DNA from 2 places in the Furfurilactobacillus entadae genome. Region 1 is predicted to be linked to the other one. Evidence: predicted binding sites of a transcription regulator. Region 1 holds the regulator's gene; the other holds the start of a gene.
What was found. The regulator LexA, encoded in region 1, represses DNA repair genes until DNA is damaged. The targets are predictions, from matches to a motif close to CNAACANNTGTTNG.
Positions count from the first base shown of each region.

Region 2: uvrC (excinuclease ABC subunit UvrC) is a predicted target of LexA. The motif match lies at 1,805-1,818, and genes of this name have one in related genera.

Region 1 covers NZ_BQXN01000006.1:19,580-22,754, forward strand. Annotated here, with positions in the region: gene ACKTR5_RS04020 (hypothetical protein) at 54-680, opposite strand; gene ACKTR5_RS04025 (nucleoside 2-deoxyribosyltransferase) at 960-1,400, shown strand; gene lexA (transcriptional repressor LexA) at 1,462-2,091, opposite strand; gene ACKTR5_RS04035 (DUF896 domain-containing protein) at 2,327-2,566, shown strand; gene ACKTR5_RS04040 (YneF family protein) at 2,670-2,894, shown strand; gene ACKTR5_RS04045 (ABC transporter ATP-binding protein) at 2,977-3,175, shown strand, end outside.
Region 2 covers NZ_BQXN01000003.1:12,900-16,074, reverse strand. Annotated here, with positions in the region: gene ACKTR5_RS01955 (amino acid ABC transporter ATP-binding protein) at 1-497, shown strand, start outside; gene ACKTR5_RS01950 (ArgE/DapE family deacylase) at 527-1,672, shown strand; gene uvrC (excinuclease ABC subunit UvrC) at 1,865-3,175, shown strand, end outside.

The DNA.
Region 1 (3,175 bases):
TGAAAAAAGTCCTGTCGATCAAGGATGATCAACAGGACTAAACGGAACGGTGATTATTTAATGAAGTTCGTGACAGTTTTACCGTTTTTTGCACTATACAAAACCTTGCCTGATTGGTCCGGGCTAACCATGGCCAGGGTGTAATCGTCCTTCAAGGATTTACTGATGTTGGCGGATGAGGCCCGTAAATGGTCTGTCATGGTTGGCCATTTAGCTTCCTCAGCGTCACTTGGCGTTTTTTCTAACTCCTCCAGAGCTTTAACGGCATCCTTATTGGTTGGATGAATGGTGTATGTCTTTGTGTCAGCGTCAAGTGTAACGGTACCAAGACTACTGAAGGCATTTGCCAGTTGTGATTTAACCTGGCTCTGTGCGTTAGCGGTTGCCGCACTCTTCTGGCCGGCCGTTTCACCATCAATGGCAGCTTGGTTCGGATTGAATACCGAGGCAGCTTTGGTTAATGCTGCCTTAGTGGTCGAACTGCTGGAAGATGACTGCATGCTCCATGAACCATGGTGGTGCCAGACGGGGAGCTTAACGACGCCGTAACCAGTAATGAGGGCAAAGACGACGACTAATAGGGTGGCAAAACGCCAAGTTCCGTAAGACTGAATTGAGTTGAGCAGGTAAAAAACGGCAAGGACCAACGCGATGCCACCGAAAACGGCCAAAAAGATCATGATTATTCCTCGATTTCATTGGGTAATGTTGTCTTTTAAGTGTACCATTGTGGCCGCCACCGAAAAAGGGGCCATTAATGAATTGAGTGGTGGAAATTAGTGATAACCGTATGTGAAACGGAAAATTGTGGGCAATGTTTCGATTTAGATTCATAAATGGTGAATCGATTGCCATTATCATGAGGATTTACTAAAAAATATGAATGAGTTTTCGGAATCACGGTGACAATGTTCGCTAATCGAGTATACTGAGAATACTACTTGAGGAGGAACACACACGTGAAATCAATTTACTTAGCAAGTCCTTTTTTTGATGAAGAACAAATTGACCGGGTTAAGCGCGTTGAAGCAGCCTTAGCCGCCAACGCAACTATTGGGGATGTCTTTAGCCCCCGGAAGTCGCAGTTTCCCGAATTGACCTTTGGGAGTCCTGAATGGCAAGAAACGGCCTATAACCATGACTTAGAAAACCTTAACGGGTCCGATATTGTTGTGGCAGTGTCTGACTTCACTGAAGATTCAGTTGATAGTGGGACGGCGTTTGAAATTGGTTACGCCGTGGCTAAGGGCAAGCAGGTAGTTTTACTTCACGAAAAGGATAGCCTTGTTAACTTAATGTTGGCTAAGGGGGCAGTGACTTACGTGACAACGGCTGAAGCCATTGCAGATCTTGATTTTGATGCCTTACCAAATCAAGCCTACCCAGGCGAAGTTCAATAATCAGTAAAAAAATCCCTGAACGGCTAACTGCGTTCAGGGATTTTTGTGTGGTTAAATAATGCTAATAAACAGAGTCACGGTAGAGGCCAACAACCTTACCTAAAATGGAAACTTGGTTAAGAATGATGGGCGCCATGTGATCATTTTCTGGCTGAAGCCGGTAGTGATCGGATTCCTTGAAGAATCGTTTACAAGTGGCTTCATTTTCGTCAGTCATCGCAATGACGATGTCACCATTGTCTGCATTTTGTTGGCGGCGGACAATGACCCGGTCACCAGTCAAAATGCCCATGTTGATCATACTGTCACCACGAATGGTGAGCATGAACAAGTCGCCATCATATTCGGTTAATTCTGGGGGAATGGGGAAGTAGTCGGTTGCGTCTTGAACCGCTAAAATGGGTTCCCCAGCAGCGACGACACCCAGAACCGGAATCTCATTAGGGGTCGTTGAAATGCCGAGGGCGGTTAGACCAGCGTCCGTTAGTTCAATGGCCCGGGGTTTTGTTGGATCTTTAACCAGGAGGCCCTTTTTTTGGAGTCGGTCAATGTGACCGTGAACGGTGGATGTTGACGATAACGCAACCGCTTCACCGATTTCACGGACCGTTGGCGGGTAACCTTTTTCGTTAACCCGGTCATAAATGAACTGGAGAACAGCCATTTGCTTCGTTGCAGCACCTTTTGCCATGTTTACACCTCGTTATTAAATGTCGTCGCCATGGGTCTTGTACACCACAAACGGGTGGCCGAAAATGGTGCCCATGATGGATCGGAAACGCCGAGCGACGCTTTTTGTTATTTAAAACTTAGCATATTTTACGAACAGGGTCAAACAAATGTTCGCTACATTGCAAATCTTTTCCTCTTTTGGCAATAATCTTGTATAATAGCTGTCAAAGCTGAATTAAGGAAGTGACTGAATAATGGAACCAGAAAAATTGCGTGCTCGGATTAACGAATTAGCTCAGAAAGCAAAAGATGGCGGACTGACTGAGGACGAACAAGCCGAACAAAAAAAGCTCCGCGAGGAATTCCTTGCAAACTTCCGGAAATCATTCCGTTCACAAGTTGAGATGATGCAGGTCTTCGATAAGAATGGTAATGAAGTGACACCGGAAAAGGTTCGCCAAGTTCAACGTGATAAAGGCTTGCGTGACGATTAATTAACGTTAATGAAGATTTTTTCGGTTAAAGGGTTTTCATCCGCCGATTAGTTGTGTAGTATAATAAGATGTATTTTATTTAAACGTAAAGGAGGGGTATTTGATGTCAACAGGGTTGTGGATCTTACTTATTATCGTAGCGGCAGTGGCTGGCGTTGTCGGCGGCTTTTTCTTTGCACGCCGTTACATGCAAAACTACCTTAAGAATAATCCTCCAATTACTGAAGAGATGTTACGGACAATGATGTTGCAAATGGGGCAAAAGCCTTCTGAAAAGAAGCTTAAGCAAATGCTTGCTACCATGCAAAGTCAGGCACGTAAAGGTTAATTCATGTAATTAAAGTAACGGATAGGATTATTCCTATCCGTTTTTTTGTCGTTTCATTTGAATTGAGAGAGGTTGGTGAGTTATGGCAATTTTTAGAAAGTTGGCCTGGTATTTTAAAACGGAACGGCGGCGCTATTTACGGGGTGTTCTTGGGTTATTGATCACGGCGCTCCTTGGCGTTATTCCACCCCGGATCCTCGGGGATTTAGTTGATTTGATGGGGAAACGCCAATTGACAGGGTCCCGGTTAGCACTGGACCTTAGCCTCATGGTTGCTGTGG
Region 2 (3,175 bases), on a different contig from region 1:
ACATGGGCATGGTGTTTCAAAGCTTTAACCTGTTTCCTCATAAAACGGTGATCGAAAACATCAAGTTAGCGCCAATGAAGGTAAAAAACGTTGATGAGGCGACGGCCACTGCGACGGCACAACAACTGCTCGACCAAGTGGGACTGGCTGATAAGGCGGATGCTTACCCAACGAGCTTGTCTGGCGGACAACAACAACGGGTTGCCATTGCTCGGGCGCTTGCGATGAACCCAAAGGTGATGCTGTTTGATGAACCAACCTCAGCGCTGGACCCTGAAATGGTCGGAGAAGTTTTAAAAGTCATGCAGGATCTAGCTCACGATGGGATGACGATGGTTGTGGTCACTCATGAAATGGGCTTTGCCAGAAACGTTGCGGATAAAGTGTGGTTTATGGCCGACGGGTACATTCAAGAATCAGCAACGCCAAGTGATTTCTTTGATCATCCAAAAACGGATCGGGCGAAGGACTTTTTGGCGAAGGTCTTAGAAGCATAACGGTTAGACAATAGGGCGGGGGTTTCGAAATGGAAGCAGCGGCAGCACTAAAAATTTTAACGGATTTAATTGCAATTCTTTCTGTCAATGATCACGAAGCACAGGTTGCTGATTATCTGGCAGGCCTGTTTGCGGGAGCACCGGTTCAGATCGACCGGGTCACCTATGCACCAGGGCGTGATAATTTAGTGGTGACAATTGGCGATAAGGGGCCGCTCCTTGGCTTTTCTGGGCATGAAGATGTTGTGGCTGCTGGTGACGAAGCAGATTGGCGCTTTCCACCGTTTTCTGGAACCGTAAGTGATGGTAATGTGTACGGGCGAGGTGCCAGTGACATGAAGGCGGGGTTAGCAGCGCAGGTTGTGGCCATGCTTGATTTACTGGCAACTGGTGAACCGTTACCTGGCCGCATCCGGTTACTGGCTTCGGTTGGTGAAGAAACTGGTGAATACGGCGCGGCCCAGTTAACGGCCGCCGGCTTCGCGAATGATCTGGACGGCCTCGTGATTGGTGAACCCAGTGGTTTTGACGTGAAGGTAACCCATAAGGGCGTTATTGATTATAAAGTGACTTCCGTGGGGAAGGGCGCCCATTCATCACGTCCTGACCAGGGGGTCAACGCGATCACACCACTGTTGACGTTTGCTGAACGTGTTCAAACGGTCATGGATAACCATCAAAAGACGGACCCCGTCTTAGGTGGCCTAACCCACGTCATCAGTCAGATCCAGGGTGGGGAACAGGTTAATTCTGTCCCGGCACGCGCTTGGCTAACTGGGAACATTCGGACGATTCCGGCCTATCCAAACGACGAGATAATGGCAGAGTTGGAAGACATCGTCGCAGACCTAAATGCGGCGGGCGCAACGTTAGGAATCAGTTATCAATATCCAGAACTGCCGTTACCGAGTCAGGCAGACACCGCGTTGGCACAGTTAGCGGTGACGGTGTTAGACGAGGACTTTAACCACCATGCTGCATTGGCAGCGGGGACTGGTGCCACGGATGCCTCAGAGTACGTCAAGGTGGCGCACTTACCGATTATCATTGTGGGGCCAGCCGATGGTGCAACGGATCATCAGGTCAACGAACATGTCGCGGTGGCAGATTACCTCCTTGGTTGCCAATTTTACCGAACCCTTGCCGAACGATTCTGGGCGCAAACTGCAAAGTAGCGTTGGTTTATAAATCAGGTATTTAGATGATCGATCTCAGTGGAGATTGATCATTTTTATTTGGCAACATGTTTGAATAAGGTGAAACGGTCTGCCGATTAGAAAATGTGGGCGCATAACTGCTTTTGCTTGCGAACGTGCGTTCATGCGTTATAATTTAACTACGATTTTACGGTAAGGGAGGCTGACAACGTGGCGTCAGAACACATTGAACATAAATTAGCGTTACTGCCTGGCATGCCAGGATGTTATCTCATGAAGGACATCAACGGCCAGATCATTTATGTGGGGAAGGCAAAGAACCTGAAGAACCGGGTCCGCTCGTACTTTAAGAGCAGCCATGAGGGGAAAACGGCTCAGCTTGTGGCTCACATCGTTGACTTTGAGACCATCATTACGTCGACGGATAAAGAAGCCTTTTTATTAGAAATTACGTTGATTCAAAAGCACCAACCGTATTACAACATTAAATTAAAACGGGGAACGGGTTACCCATACATCAAAATCACAAATGAACGTGACCCGCGGATGATTATTGCCAGCGACGTTAAAAAGGATGGGGGCTACTATTTTGGCCCGTATCCGAATGTTTATGCTGCTGAGGAGACGTTACATTTCCTTCAAAAGGTGTACCCGTTGCGGCGTTGTTCCGGTTATCAGGGGCGGCCATGTTTGTATTACCACATGGGCCAATGTTTGGGCGCCTGCTTTAAGGAGGTTCCTGAGCAAGCCTATGAGGAACAAATTAAGCACATTAAGTCGTTTTTGAACGGGAATACTGCGACCGTGATCAAGCACCTCCAGGAGCAAATGAAGACTGCTTCTGAAAAGCTTGAGTTTGAACGCGCTGCTGACCTCCGGGATCAACTGCACTACATTGATGTGACCGTTGAAAAGCAAAAAATCATTAGCACGGACGAGACGCCGCGTGATATTTTCAATTTTTATTTGGACAAGGGATGGCTTTCCATTCAGGTGTTCTTTGTTCGGCAGGCCCGGTTAATGAAACGAGAAAAGCGGTTGTTCCCAGTTGTTTCCACGGCACCAGAAGAAATGCAAACGTTTATCATGCAGTTTTACAACCGGCGAAACGCGATTCTGCCGCGGGAAATCTTGGTGCCAAAAGAGATCGATGCAGAAACGCGGTCGGCCATTGAAGAAGTGCTGAACGTGCCGGTCAACGTCCCCCAACGTGGTGTGCGTCGTGACCTGATGGAAATGGCAGGGAAAAATGCCCGCTTAGTTCTGGAAGAAAAGTTCCGCTTGTTGGAACTGGATGAGCATAAGACGACTGGAGCGATGCAGGAAATTGCGGATGCCCTGCGAATTGCGCCGATTACCCGCATCGAGGCGTTTGACCACTCCCATGAACAAGGGGCAGATTTGGTGTCCGCGATGGTTGTGTTTGAAGATGGGGCACCGAACAAGAAGTTATACCGAAAATATAAGCTGAAGACGGTGGATCATGCGGATGAAACAGCCAGCACCATGGAAGTGATTCGG